One region of the Acidovorax sp. GW458-11-26-14-TSB4 genome, then DNA from elsewhere that is predicted to be linked to it. Evidence: predicted binding sites of a transcription regulator. Region 1 holds the regulator's gene; the other holds the start of a gene.
The links. Region 1 encodes LexA, which represses DNA repair genes until DNA is damaged. Its sites were predicted from a motif close to ACTGTATNNNNATACAGT; they were not measured.
Positions count from the first base shown of each region.

Region 1 (7,477 bases):
TCGGCGACGAGCCGGCCCTGATCGCACGCAGCTGCGGCGTGCCGGTCTTCGTGGACCGCCAGCGCAGCACGGCCGCACGCGCGCTGCTGGCCCGCCATCCCGGCACCGATGTCATCGTCTGCGACGACGGGCTGCAGCACCTGGCGCTGCGGCGCGACCTGGAGGTCTGCGTCTTCAACGACCAGGGGCTTGGCAACGGCTTTCTGCTGCCGGCAGGGCCGCTGCGCGAGCCCTGGCCGCGCGCTGTGGACTGGGTGCTGCACCCCGATACCGCCCCCGCCCCGGCCGGCACTGCACCCGCGTTTGCCTTGCAGCGCGGCCTGGCCGGCCACGCCGTGCGTGCCGACGGCCGAAGCCTGCCCCTGCAATCGCTGCAGGGCCAGCCCGTGCAGGCCCTGGCGGCGATTGCCCGGCCCGAAGACTTCTTCGGCATGCTGCGGGCCCAGGGGCTGACGCTGGCACGCACCACGGCCCTGCCCGACCACCACGATTTCACCGGCTGGAGTGACGCGGCAGCACCGGGCGCACAGCTGCCGCTGCTGTGCACCGCCAAGGACGCCGTGAAGCTCTGGCCGCTGCGCCCCGATGCCCTGGCCGTGCCGCTACAGGTGCATGTGGACCCGGCTTTTTTTGCAGCCGTCGATGCCCGGCTGGCTGTATTGCGGGGCGCTGCCTCGCTATCATCGCCCCCTGCCCGCCCCTCGGGCGATTGATGACCGATTGAACGAACCTTTGCCGGAAAGCTGCCGCCATGGACCCCAAACTGCTTGAACTGCTGGTCTGCCCCGTCACCAAAGGTCCACTGACCTTTGACCGCGAGCACCAGGAACTGGTCTCGCGCAGCGCGCGCCTGGCCTACCCGGTGCGCGACGGCATCCCCGTGCTGCTGGAGAACGAGGCACGCACGCTGACCGACGAAGAAATCGAGGCCTGACCCCGGTGGCCGCCCCCGAAGCCTTCACCGTCGTGATCCCGGCGCGCATGGCCTCCAGCCGCCTGCCGGACAAGCCCCTGGCCGACATCGCCGGCCTGCCCATGGTGGTGCGCGTGGCCCGGCGCGCCGCACTGAGCACCGCCGCCCGCGTGGTGGTGGCCGCCGACGACGCGCGCGTGCTGCAGGCCTGCCAGGCGCATGGCGTGCACGCCATCCTGACGCGCACCGACCACGCCAGCGGCAGCGACCGGCTGGCCGAGGCCTGCGAGCAACTGGGCCTGGCGGGCGACGACATCGTGGTCAACGTGCAGGGCGACGAGCCGCTGATGGACCCGGGGCTCATCGATGCCGTGGCCGCCTTGTTGCCGGCTCGGCCCGAGGCCAGCATGGGCACGGCGGCCCACACCATCCACAGCCTGGCGGACTACGAGAACCCCAATGTGGTGAAGGTCGTGCTCGATGCCCGCAGCCTGGCGCACTACTTCAGCCGCGCCCCCATCCCCTGGGCCCGCGACCATGCCGGCACCGCCTGGTGGGAGCAGGCAGCGGCCACCTTGCCCGCCGGCTTTGCCCCGCTGCGCCACATCGGCATCTACAGCTACCGCGCAGGCTTCCTGCGCGCGTTTCCTGCACTGCCCCAGGCCCCTACCGAGGTGATGGAGGCACTGGAGCAGTTGCGCGCGCTGTGGCACGGCCACCGCATTGCCGTGCACATCACCGACACGGCACCCGGCCCCGGCGTGGACACGCCACAGGACCTGGAGCGTGTGCGGGCGCTGCTGGCCTAGGGCAGCAAAATGCACTGGCCTGGTGCATCCATGCCCCATCCTACGCATTTATACGCACGTCATATCGCTCGTGTAAGCCAGTGCAAGGCGGTCACATGCTATCCTCGAAGTAACGAGAGCATTGCATCCCGGGCCCCACAAGCGCCTGCGCGAGCACTGACGTAGCAGCACACCACCCCGCAGCCCCTGCCCATCCGTGGAGCACTGCGGTCTTTTTTTGCTGCCGCTTCGGTGGCCCTTGCGCCAGCGCGCCGTACGCCCCTGCCAGCAGTGCCAGCCGATTTCTAACCTTCGAGGACCTTCATGAGACTGATTCTGTTGGGCGCGCCCGGCGCCGGAAAGGGCACGCAAGCCACCTTCATCTGCCAGAAGTACGGCATTCCGCAGATCTCCACCGGGGACATGCTGCGCGCCGCCGTGAAGGCCGGCACGCCGCTGGGCCTGCAGGCCGACGCCGTCATGAAGGCCGGCGCCCTGGTCAGCGACGAGCTGATCATCAACCTCGTCAAGGAACGCATTGCCCAGCCCGACTGCGCCAAGGGCTTCCTGTTCGACGGCTTCCCACGCACCATTCCCCAGGCCGACGCGATGAAGGCCGCGGGCGTGAAGCTCGACCATGTGCTGGAGATCGACGTGCCCTTCGAGGCCATCATCGAACGCATGAGCGGCCGCCGCTCGCACCCCGCCAGCGGCCGCACCTACCATGTCAAGTTCAACCCGCCCAAGGTGGAAGGCAAGGACGACGTGACCGGTGAAGACCTGATCCAGCGCGACGACGACAAGGAAGAGACCGTCAAGAAGCGCCTGCAGGTCTATAGCGACCAGACCCGCCCCCTGGTGGACTACTACAGCCAGTGGGCCAAGGCCGATCCGGCCGCCGCCCCCAAGTACCACGCCATCAGCGGCATGGGCAGCGTGGACGACATCACGCAGCGCGCCTTCGCGGCGCTGGCCAGCTGATTTTCAGCGATGCCGCCAACAACAAAGCCGGGCATGCCCGGCTTTGTTGTTTTTGCCGCAGCACAACGCTGCTTACTTGGACTTCGGAACAGGAGGGACAGGCATGTTGGGCATGGTCATGGAGCCGGGCTTCTGGCCCGCAGCGCAGGGGCCGACATAGCGGGCCTCCATGGTCAGGGTATCGCTGGCCTTGCCCATCATCGGGGGGTTGTAGGCGTTGTTGATCACGGTCTTGTAGGAGCTGGTGAAATCGCCCGTGGTGACGCTTCGCGAGGTCACGGTGACGGTGCCCATCTTGCACTCCGCATTGCCGGTGATGGTGTTGCCATCCCGTTTCATGTCGTTCTTGGAGCACATGGTCTTGGCGGTTTCCAGCGCGGTCTTTTGCATCTGGGCTTCGAAGGCTTCGTCCGTGCACTGCTGCATGACCGCGGCGGGGGCCCCATCGGCCGATGTCGTCTTGAGCTCCCACAAGCCCGCCTTGCGCTTGGGCAGTTCCAGGGATTGCGCGGGAAGGGCAGCCAGTGCCACGGCCGCAGCCACGAGAGAAAGGGAAACGAAGCGCATGGGACAACTCCTGCTAAGGCCAGACAATGCGCCGGATGATAGCCGCGGTGCCGCGCACAAGCGCTGGCGGCGCCAAAAGCTGTGCAACCAAACGTGCACCAGGGCCTGGGCCGCCTCTTTCGCCTCGCCCTTCAGGCCGGGCTGGATCTCAGCCCGTAGGCCTTGCCATCGACGAACAGGTATTCGGCGCGCAGCACCGGGTCGCCCTTTTCCTCGCGCAGCGTGAAGCCCAGCACCGACACCGCGGCGCCCGGCTTGAGCTCGGCCACCTGCCAGGCCTGCATGCGGGTCAGCGGCGCCAGCTCGATCTCCCACATCCGGTCCTTGCGCGTGGGCAGAACGGCACGGGCCAGCAGGGCCTTGCCATCGACCGGCGCCGTCTGGGCCGGCACGGCCCGCTGCGCCAGATTGGGTGGCAAGGCCAGGTTGGCGGGCAGCTCAAGTTCCAGTTCGGCATGCGGGTTCTGCCAGCGCACCTTGCGCACCGTGCCTTCGAGGTAGATCGGGCGGTCCGCATCGAAGCTGCTCCAGCCGTGGTGGGCATGGGCCGCCAGGGGTACCAGGGGCATTGCCAAGCCGGTGAACAGAAGTTGGCGACGTCGTAGTGGCATGGGACTTCTCCTTTGGGATGGTTATCTGCGCTTTAACAGCGCTACGCACAGAACAGGGCCCGTCGCACTGGCATGGCCCAAGCCAGCGCCACCGTGGAACTGGCTTTGCCAGGCCATCGGTGGCGTCCCCCTGAGGGGCTGAGGGCCGCGGCTCCAAGCCCGCCTGCGCGGGCTTGGACGGCGCCGAAGGGCTGCCGCCTCTGGCGGCGGCACCGTGGCGCGAAGCGACTCAGGGGGCTACAAGTAAGCGATCCAGCGACCGCAAGCCACGACAGCCAGCCAGATCAACGTGGACAGCAGCATCTGCGCCCGCGCCAGGCCATCGAGCCGCGTAAGCGAACCGCGCCCATGAAACCACGCCGCGTTGCAGGCAGCAAGCATCAACAATAGCATCTTGAGGGTGAATGCCCGGTTGGCAAGCAGTTCCTGCGGCTGGGTGGCGAACATCACCAGGCCCGACAGGGCCGCCAGGCCAAAGCCGCACAGCGCCAGCGAGAGGCTCAGGCGCCCCAGGTCTCGCGGCGGGATGGCCGCGCCCCAGCCGAACACCCTGAGCTCCAGCAGCACCAGGTTGCCCAGCAGCAGTGCGATGCCCACGATGTGCACCACCTCCAGTGCCGGGTAGGCCCATACATGGGATCGGAGTGCGGCAAACATGGCGTCAGTGCTTTCGTGCGGCTCAGGCCAGCAGTTCCAGCACCAGGCCGATGCGCGCCTTCACGGGCGACAAACCGGGCGCCGCAGCGAGCGCATCACCCGGCTTGGGCAGCAACTGGCCCTCGCTGCAGCGCGTGGAGCGCAGCACGCGCACCCCCACGGCCTGGGCGCGCGCCAGCGCGGCCTCCAGCGCCTGGTGGATGGTGCCGTTGCCCGTGCAGGCCACGACCAGGCCCTGCACGCCATCGCGCACCAGCGCATCCACCGCACGGCCGCTGGCGCCGGCATGGCTCACCACCAGTTCCACCCAGGGCCATGCCGCATCGGCCGGCCGGTGCAGCACAGCGGCCAGGTGCACCTGCCGGGCCGGCTGCGGCCAGGCATGCGCCAGGCGCACCACCCCCTCCTCCACCCAGCCCAAGGGGCCGGCATCTGCGGAGTTGAACGGATCCACCCGGTAGGGGTGCACCTTCTGCACGCGCTGCGCACCATGGATGGTGCCCGCGGCAACCACGAGCACGCCGCGCGCGCCCTCGGTGGCGGCCACGGCCACGGCATCCATCAGGTTCTGCGGGCCGTCGGGCACGAGTGCAGTGGCAGGGCGCATGGCGCAGGTCAGCACCACGGGCTTGTCGGCCGCCAGCACGGAGTGCAGGAACCAGGCCGTCTCTTCGATGGTGTCGGTACCGTGGGTGATGACGATGCCGCCGACAGCGGGGTCGTCCAGGCAGGCCGCGCAGCGCTGCGCCAATGCGTGCCAGATGCCGAACTCCATGTCCTTGCTGTCGACCTGGGCCACCTGCTCGACCACGAGCGGGCCGCCAGCCAGCGCTTGAAGCCCCGGCACGGCCGCCAGCAGTTCGCCCACCCCTACCTGTGCGGCCGTGTAGCCGATGTTGTCCCCCGCCTGCGCAGCGGTGCCGGCAATGGTGCCGCCCGTACCCAGAACCACAATTTTTTGCGCACTCACTTGCATACTCCGAAAAACTGGTGAAAAATACAGCTACTGGATTAAAAAACAGTTATTTGCCACTGTACCGGCACACACTGGAAACCACCATGCTCGACAACCCCAAGCTCACGGCCCGCCAGCAACAGATTCTGGACCTGATCCAGACCGCCATTGCACGCACCGGCGCCCCGCCCACCCGTGCCGAGATCGCCACTGAACTGGGCTTCAAGTCCGCCAACGCGGCCGAGGAGCATCTGCAGGCCCTGGCCCGCAAGGGCGTGATCGAGCTGGTCAGCGGCACCTCGCGCGGCATCCGCCTGCGCGGCGACACGGTGCGCTCCATCAATGCAGCGCGCGGTACCCAGTTCAGCCTGCCCATTCCCGGCCTGTCGCAGCTGGTGCTGCCCCTGATCGGCCGGGTCGCGGCGGGCTCGCCCATTCTCGCGCAGGAGCATGTCGATCAGACCTACAGCGTGGAAAACAGCCTGTTCCAGCACAAGCCCGACTACCTGCTCAAGGTGCGCGGCATGTCCATGCGCGACGCCGGCATCATGGACGGCGACCTGCTGGCCGTGCAGTCCACGCGCGAAGCGCGCAACGGCCAGATCATCGTGGCCCGCCTGGGCGACGACGTCACCGTCAAGCGCCTGCGCCGCACGGCCACCGGCATCGAGCTGCTGCCCGAGAACCCCGACTACCCGGTGATCACCGTGCAGCCCGGCGAGGCCTTCGAGATCGAAGGCCTGGCCGTCGGCCTGATCCGCAACACCATGCTCATGTAGTCGCCGCCGCGCTGCCCAGGTGGCGGGCGTTTGGCGGGCGGGGTGTGGGTGTTCCATACCGCCGCTGGCCAGCCCTGGGCCGCGTATTTCCTTGCAATCCTGCCTGTGTTCACCACCGACCTTCGGAGTCTTCACATGGGAATTGCTTCTTTGACCCTTTCGGCCTTCTCCCACCCGCTGCATGCGCTGACACGCTGGCTGCAGCCCGTCGCCATGCATGGCGGGCACGACATGGCGGCTGCGGCACGGCCACGCACCTGCAAGGCCCCGCTGCCCGCTGCCCCGGCAGCAGCCCGCATTCCGCGCGACGAGGCCGCGCTGGCGGCAACGGGCAACCGCTTGCCAAACCCTCCCCTGGCCGCAGACCCCCTGTGCAGCCACACCCAGGCACGCCGCGTGGTGCGGGTGCTGCGCACGGCCAACCCAGGCAGCGATGCCGGCCGCCTCGTGATCTCGGGCCGCATGGCCGATGTGTGCGCAGAGCTCGACCGCATGGCCGCACGCGAAGCACTGCTGCTGCAGCACTGACCGGGCGGCCAGACCCGCCCTGCCCCACCAGGGCAACAGGCCCCGGCCATTGGCTGCACGGGGCCGGCGGAGCGCGAGGGCGTTCACGCAGCGTTGCAAATGCTGTGTGCCAGACGGGGCTTGGGGCGCAAAGACGGCGGCGCGCCAAGGCACAATGTCGGGATGAACATCGTGATTCTCGACGACTACCAGGACGCAGTGCGCAAGCTCCATTGCGCCAGCCGGCTCGACGCCTACACCGCCAAGGTCTATACCAACACCGTCAAGGGCCTGGGCCAGCTGTCGGTGCGGCTCAAGGATGCCGACATCATCGTGCTGGTGCGCGAGCGCACGCAGATCACGCGCCAGCTCGTCGAGAAGCTCCCCCGCCTCAAGCTCATCGCCCAGACCGGCAAGGTCGGCAACCACGTCGACGTGGCTGCCTGCACCGAGCGCGGCATTGCCGTGGCCGAGGGCGTCGGCTCGCCGGTGGCACCGGCCGAACTCACCTGGGCCCTGGTGATGGCGGCCACGCGCCGGTTGCCGCAGTACATCTCCAACCTCAAGCACGGGGCCTGGCAGCAGTCCGGGCTCAAGGCGGCCTCCATGCCCGCGAACTTCGGCCTGGGCTCAGTACTGCGCGGCAAGACGCTGGGCATCTGGGGCTATGGCCGCATCGGCCAGCTCGTGGCCGGCTACGGCAAGGCCTTCGGCATGAA
Region 1 is NZ_JBWKYR010000003.1:101,699-109,175, reverse strand. It holds gene lpxK (tetraacyldisaccharide 4'-kinase) at 1-713, shown strand, start outside; gene AC07X5_RS09115 (Trm112 family protein) at 752-934, shown strand; gene kdsB (3-deoxy-manno-octulosonate cytidylyltransferase) at 940-1,722, shown strand; gene adk (adenylate kinase) at 2,026-2,682, shown strand; gene AC07X5_RS09100 (DUF3617 domain-containing protein) at 2,755-3,249, opposite strand; gene AC07X5_RS09095 (DUF6152 family protein) at 3,381-3,860, opposite strand; gene AC07X5_RS09090 (hypothetical protein) at 4,098-4,517, opposite strand; gene AC07X5_RS09085 (asparaginase) at 4,540-5,493, opposite strand; gene lexA (transcriptional repressor LexA) at 5,577-6,251, shown strand; gene AC07X5_RS09075 (hypothetical protein) at 6,387-6,779, shown strand; gene AC07X5_RS09070 (D-2-hydroxyacid dehydrogenase family protein) at 6,942-7,477, shown strand, end outside.

Region 2 (7,477 bases), on a different contig from region 1:
TAAGCCGACGTGCGGCAATACTGGCGTCGATGCTTGATGCCTCGCAGATCGACCCCTCACAGCTGAGCGCCTTGGGCGAGAGCCAACTGCGTGAACTTGCGACCAGGTTGCTGGAGCAGGTGCAGCGCAGCAAGCATGAGATCGACTGGCGTGACGCCAAGCTCGAGAAGCTCGCCTACGAGATCGCGCAGTTGCGGCGCATGAAGTTCAGTGCCAGCAGCGAGCAGCTCAACGCGCAGCAGAAGGCGCTGTTCGACGAGTCGGTGGATGCCGACATTGCGGCGCTCGAAGCCGAGCTCGAAACACTCAACACGCCACCGCCTGTCGACAAGAAGCAAGCACATCCAAAGCGCACGCCGCTCCCGCAAGATCTGCCTCACATCGAGATCATCCACGAACCGGCTTGCACGACATGCGTCTGCGGTTGTGCATTGCAACGTGTGGGAGAGGATGTGACTCAGAAGCTCGACTACACACCCGGGGCCTTCACCGTGCAGAACCATGTGCGCGGCAAGTGGGCGTGCCGCGGCTGTCGTACGCTGACACAGGCCCCCGTTCCTGCCGAGATCATCGACAAGGGCATTCCCACGGCCGGACTGCTCGCCCATGTACTGGTGGCCAAGCACTCGGATCATCTGCCGCTTTACAGGCAAGAAGCGATCTTCGGTCGTGCTGGCCTGGCCATCCCGCGCTCGACACTGGCAGCATGGGTGGGCATATGCGGCGTTCGCCTGCAGCCGCTGGTGGATGCCCTGAAGCGTCACGTGTTGGCCTGCCCTGTTGTCCACGCAGACGAGACGCCGGTGGCCATGCTGGCCCCTGGCAAGGGCAAGACGCATCGCGCCTACCTCTGGGCCTATGCAGCAGGGGCCTTCGAGCCACTACGGGCGGTGGTCTACGACTTCACGATTAGCCGCGCTGGTGAGCATGCGAGAAACTTCCTCGGAGATTGGAAGGGTAGCCTAGTCTGTGACGACTACGGCGGGTACAAGGCGCTGTGGGAGCGCGGGGTCACCGAAGCGGGTTGCATGGCGCACGCGCGTCGGTACTTCGTCGATCTGGTGAAGACCGACAAGAGCGTGATCGCCGCGACAGCGGTGGACTTCATTGGCCAGTTGTACGGCATCGAACGCGAATTGAAGTGCATGCCCCCTGCACAGCGGCTCGAACAGCGCCAACTGCGCGCGCGGCCAATCACCCTGGCGTTGCACGCCTGGCTTACCGCCCAGCGCACGAAGGTCGTGGACGGCGGTGCAACGGCCAGGGCGATCGACTACAGCCTCAAGCGCTGGGCGGCGTTGACGCGGTACCTGGACGATGCGGCACTGCCCATCGACAACAACCATGACGAGCAGCAGATCAGGACCTGGGCCACGGGACGGCGCAACTGGCTGTTCGCCGGGACGCTATTGGCTGGCCAGCGAGCGGCTGCGATCACCAGCTTGATCCAATCGGCAAAGCTCAACGGCCACGACCCCTACGCCTATCTGAAGGACGTGCTCACGCGCCTGCCCACTCACAAGGCGCGCGACATCGACGAGCTGCTGCCCCACCTCTGGCGGCCTACCGACGCCACTGCGTAATCCCCGACGGTCTGCCGCTCGCGCAACGTGCGTTGGCCGCGCGCTTACCACCGTCGGCCAGTTCACCCCCTTTGACCTCCTGGTTGTGATGCTGCTGAGCGAGGCCGTTTCGAATGGGCTTAGTGGGGAAGAGAAGTCTTTGACGGGGGGATTGCTGTCCGCTGCCACGCTGGTAGGCCTTAACGTTCTTGTGGCATTCATCACTGCGCGCAGTCCTCGGGCTCAGGCCTTGGTCGAAGGACGGGCCATTTGGTCGGCCGAAACGGCGATCTCTTTGAAGACGTGCTCAAACGTCACCATGTGCCTCTGTGTGATGTAGAACGGGCGCTTCGCGAAGCAGACTGCGATCAGTCGGATATGCGCTTTGCGTTTCTTGAAGCCGATGGACAAATCAGCATCCTTAAGGAGTCAGGTTCAGCGATAGCACCGTCGTAAAGACCAGTACGAGACGCGTCTACACCACCGCCGCAGCGCTGCCAGCGCGGAGTATCGGGTTCAAGCCTTCTCCACGGCGCTGCCCATGCGCAAAGAACGGCTCGCCTGAACGGGCGATCTCAAACCGGCCGCTGCCGTCGGAATTCAGCGCACCGGTGGTGATTGATGTGTGGCACGACTGTCGATTGCTGAGGCTAGGAACCACCTGGTGCTGCCAGCCGTCGAAGCTGTTGAACACGTGCCAGCAGGCTAATAAGAGGTAGACATGTCAGAACTCACACTCGTGATCGAAGACTCCACAGGCCGCCTCAGGGACGACGTGTGAAGGCGCGCCATATCTGCTGCCCAGGGGGTGCTGGAGCACTACGCCGTGACGATGGAGGAATGCGCAGCGGTGGCGACCAAACCCTTCGAGGAGGTGCCACCAGGAAGGATGCATAACTTTTTCGGGGGAATGGGCAAGGCTGCTACTACTTGGCTGGAAGCAGATGCCGTCCTGCGCGTGATCTGCGGAAACGAAGTGCGCCTGCGCATGGTTGAAAAGCCTGAACCACCACCGCATTGAAACAGGAGAGACGATGCCCACTGAACTGACTCCAGACGAGCAAATCAAGGTACTTCAACACGAAGTTGGTGAGCTCAAAAAACAGGTCTTTGTGCTGATCGACAAATCCAATCAGGCGCTGATCGCTGCGGAATCCAATAACGCAATGCTGATCTCTATCATGGAAGCATCAACGCCAAGCCACCGCAAAGCAGTACTCAAAAGCTACTCACACATATGCCGGCAGCTGGATGCCAGCCCTATCAATCAGAAGCGAACGTCCGAAGAGCTCGCCTTCCAGGACATGGTGCGGCAGTCCATGTTTGCACACCTCAAGCGTTAGAAGACGAGCAACAAGAGGCCCGCTCGCGGCGGGCGGAAGGGAGGGTGTTGGAGTACCTGGCGACTGAATGATAGACCCGAGCGCGGATGGAAGAAATCCCTTCGGCTCGATGTTCAGCACGGAGCACCTCAGGAAGGTTTTGAGGACACCTTCGCGGTAGCTTGCTGCAGGTACTGGCGCACGTCGTTCTCCGAGTCACCAACCACCTGCAAAGCCTTGCGCAAGTCGGTTTCGGTGCATCGAAGGTTGTGAGCCCAGTTCCAAGCGTCACCGCCATGGCGAAGAGTGATGCGCACACATGCGCGTGCGGGGACAGTCGAACTTTTGGCCATGATGGCTCCTTTCGAAGCCAGCCATCCTATTCCTGCAGGCGCCGCGTGGACGTAGGAAAACGCTGACATCAATACCGTGGGCGTTGGCCAACCATGAGAGCAAAACTGAGGCGCGAGCGTTGACCGTCGGCATAACAATAACTGTATGTAATGACAGTATTGGCTTATTTCCTACATCTTGCCCAGAGCGCGCGCCGCATGCTGGAGGCTCTAACAGATCCTCCGGAGCGAACACATGACAGACAAATCCACTCAGTCCACTGCCGACCAAGGCAACATGGAAAAGGACCCCAAAAATTGGGTGACAGGCGATGAGGCCATGACTGGGGCGCAACGGTCGTATCTGCACACGCTTGCAGAAGAGGCCGGCGAGGAAGCAGACGATTCGCTGACCAAGGCTGAAGCCTCTATGCGCATTGAAGAGTTGCAGGCCGCCACTGGGCGTGGACGTGATCAGGCAAAAGTCTAGCGCTTCATGATTGGCTGGAAGAGCTTCGTGAACCAGACCATCCCGACTTCGAGTGACACCTATCCTGAAAGAACTCCATCATGAGCGATTGGCTTGACTGGATTCAGTGGCCCGCGTTTGCTGCATCTGTGCTTGCCGCCTGGCTTGTTGGTTCTAAGGCGGCCAGTCGCCGCAATGCAGGGTTTTGGGTATTCCTATTCAGCAATGTCCTCTGGGTAGCCTGGGGCCTTTACTCGCACGCCATTGCGCTGATTGCACTGCAAATCTGCCTTGCAATTATGAACATCCGCGGCTTGGCGAAAACCGATGACGAGAGCAAGGAGATTTGAGGACGATGCAGCCATGTCAACGCAGCCAAGCTTCTTTCAACAGGCCGAAAAGCCGCACCTTCGGCCCAGCCCGAGGGTGCTGCTGCTGGTGGACTTCATCAACCCCATGCAGTTTCCTGGGGCTGAAAAGCTGGTGCCGGCCGCACTGAAGGCCGCGCAAGCCACGGCCCGGCTCAAGAAGCGCTTGGCCGCCAGCGGCGTGACGGCCATCTACGCCAACGACAATTACGGGATCTGGCGCTCGGAATTCAAGGACCTTCTAACCGCCTGCAAGGCTCTGCCCGGTGCGCGCGGGGAAATGGCCACGCTGCTGGAGCCTGGGGACAATGACCTCACCATCCTCAAACCTTTGCATTCTGCGTTCCATAGCACACCGCTAGAGCACCTGCTCAAGCAGCTCAAGGCGCGCGACTTGATCGTTGCCGGGTTGGCTGCCGATATATGTGTGCACCTTACCGCGATGGATGCGTACATGCGTGGCTTTAAGGTATGGGTGCCGCGTGACTGCACCGCCGCGGAGAACGAGGAGTTCAAAGTGGCTGCGCTGCGGCAAATGTCGCAGGTGCTCAAGTGCTCGGTGAGAAAGTCTACCGGCCGATCTGAATAGCTGCGCAAGCTAGGCGGTCTAAATGGGGCACGGGCTTTGACGTTGCCGTTCAGCAAAGGCATTACACGGACTAGATCGAGACCCCGGACGGGGCCGGCATCAAGCTCACGCACACCGCCTCAGGCATCTCAAACTGGCTGGTGGATGTCGAGCAAGTGCGATCCCGGCCACCCTCTCGCAGACCCATGTGCAGACCTAGGGCAATGGCAGCTTCTCGCTGCAGCGCATGACCGATGGGGCGATGCTGGATGTGACCCGGGTCGAGCGCGTGACCTTCAGCGACACCAAGCTGGCGCTGGACCTGAACGGCAACGCCGGCCAGGCAGCCAAGCTGCTGGGCGCCCTGGGCGGCTCGGCCCTGCTGGGCAACAAGGGCGTGGTGGGCGAGGTGCTCCGCCTGCTCGATGCCGGGGTCACCGGCAAGACCATCGCGGTGATAGGGCTGCAGCTCCTGGGGGCAAGCACGCCCACGCAGATTACGCAGACGCCGTGGTCCAGTGTGGTGGGCCGCGCGGGCACGGACAGCGAGCTCAAGCAGCTCACCGACCTCCATGGCCGGCGGCCGACTTGGCCAAGCTGTCTCACCAGATCTCCCGCAAGCTTGCAGAGATCGAGCTCAGCCTGCTGATGCGTCGCCAAGGCAACGAGGACGCATGGAGGTTCGTGCTGCGCACCGATGTGGGCATGCGTGTATGCGGTGCGCCAGCAGACCCACACGCTCATTGATTGTAGTTCTGCCGACGTGAAGACAGGGCAGATCCAGGTGTTGCGTTCGTTGATGACGTCGCGGGTCGGGGTCGCGCTGATTGCCGTCATTGGACTCGCCGCTTTCTACATGTACGTGCGGCAGGCGGCTGTTCTCAGAGACATGGCACAGCGTGAACAGGAGACTCTTTCGCATGAGCGCGACCGGCTGGAGGAACTGGTGAGGGAGCGGAGTGCCAGCCTTTCCGAATTGGCCAACTACCTGCAGGAGATACGTGAAGAGGAGCGGGCCCACCTGGCCCGCGAACTGCATGACGAGCTGGGTGCCTTGCTTACCGCGGCCAAGCTGGATGTTTCGCGCCTCAAAGCGCAAATTCTCCCGAACAGCGACGAGGTGCGCACGCGCCTTGACCACCTAGTGCAGTCACTGGACAGCGGCATTGCGCTGAAGCGCCGGATCATCGAGGATTTGAGGCCGTCCACCTTGTCCAATCTCGGGCTCGAAGCGGCGTTGAAATTCCTGATGATAGAGTACGCAGGGCGCGCGGCGATGGAGGTGGAATGCAGCCTGGAGAAGGCCGTGGATTTGCCCAATTACACCCATCTCACCGTGTATCGTCGAGTGCAGGAGGCGCTGACCAACATCGCAAAGGATGCCGAAGCGACGCGAATTTTCGTGTCCATGCATACCCAGCCCAGGCGTGAAGGTTCCAGGGTTCGAGACAACGGAAAGGGCTTCGACACCGAAGCTGTTCGGCTTTCCTCCCACCGCCTGTTGGGCATGCGCCACCGGGTTCAGGCCGCCGGGGCAGGCTGGTCATTTCATCTCATGTGGGACGCGGTAGCCTGGTCTCTGCGGCGTTTCCCCTCCCGCCGAATACTTCTGGTCCACTGCTTGAAGCCGCGTAACTGCTCACGAGACCTGCGGGGAGTTCAGCGGCAGCTCTCCTACAGGCCGCAGGGTTCCTGGCCGACTTGGCTGCCGGGTTGCAACGCTGACAGTGGGCGGATGCATCCCAACACCGCCAGTCGCCCCTTCGACACGCCGGCTGAAGAGAAATTACCGGAGCCGCTACCTCCTTACGGACAACCCGCTGGTGGTTGGGGGTCGCTCAAGGCCGTGGCGGTCAGCGTGGTGCGTGAGGGCGCAACCCTGCGCACGGCCAATGCATTGCGGCAGCAGAACAAGCCGGGGGGCTTTGCCTGCGTAAGCTGCGCCTGGGCCAAGCCGGGCAAGCCGCATTTGGCCGAATTCTGCGAGAACGGCGCCAAGGCGACCGCCTGGGAATTAACGGAAAAGCGCGCGGATTCAGCGTTCTTCGCGCAGCACGCGGTGACCGACCTGCGCGGCTGGAGCGACCACGAAATTGAAGCCACTGGTCGCCTAGTGGAACCCATGCGCTACGATGAGGCAAGTGACCGATATGTGCCCACCGCATGGGATGAGGCGTTTGCCGCCATCGGTGCGGCATTGCAGGGCTTGCGCGATAAAGATCCGCAGGCCACTGTGTTCTATGCCTCCGGCCGTGCATCGCTGGAAACCAGTTACATGTACCAGTTGCTGGCACGGCTGTACGGCAACAACAACCTGCCCGACAGCTCCAACATGTGCCACGAGAGTACCTCGGTGGCGCTCCCTGAGACCATTGGCGTGCCCGTGGGCACGGTGCGGCTCGACGATTTCGAGCAGACCGACGCGATCTTCTTCTTCGGCCAGAACGTCGGCGTTAACAGCCCGCGCATGCTGCATCAGCTGCAGAAAGCCCGCCAGCGCGGCGTCCCCATCGTTACCTTCAACCCCATGAAGGAGGTGGGCCTGGTGCATTTCGCCAACCCGCAATCCCCACGCGAGATGCTGAGCACAGCCGAAACGGTGATCAGCACCCAGTACCTGCAGGTGCGCAATGGCGGCGACATCGCGGCCCTGACAGGCATGTGCAAGTGGTTGGTGGAGGCTGACGATGCAGTGCAGGGTATGGGAGGTGTGCGGGTACTGGACGCCGACTTTATCGCCTCGCACACCGAGGGCTTTGGCGCGTTTGCGGATGCCATGCGCGCTGCAAGCTGGAGCGACATCGAGCGTGAAAGTGGGCTTGCGCGCGCGGCGCTGGAGCAGGCGGCAAAGACGTA
Region 2 is NZ_JBWKYR010000012.1:117,436-124,912, reverse strand. It holds gene tnpC (IS66 family transposase) at 30-1,583, shown strand; gene AC07X5_RS22325 (hypothetical protein) at 1,866-2,018, shown strand; gene AC07X5_RS22320 (hypothetical protein) at 2,389-2,583, shown strand; gene AC07X5_RS22315 (hypothetical protein) at 2,597-2,905, shown strand; gene AC07X5_RS22310 (DUF3606 domain-containing protein) at 3,034-3,237, opposite strand; gene AC07X5_RS22305 (DUF3072 domain-containing protein) at 3,473-3,706, shown strand; gene AC07X5_RS22300 (hypothetical protein) at 3,787-4,035, shown strand; gene AC07X5_RS22295 (cysteine hydrolase family protein) at 4,049-4,642, shown strand; gene AC07X5_RS22290 (hypothetical protein) at 4,869-5,270, shown strand; partial or broken gene AC07X5_RS22285 (histidine kinase) at 5,319-5,774, shown strand; gene AC07X5_RS22280 (FdhF/YdeP family oxidoreductase) at 6,357-7,477, shown strand, end outside.
Region 2: a site for LexA is predicted at 3,378-3,395, ahead of AC07X5_RS22305 (DUF3072 domain-containing protein). Genes of this name have one in related genera too.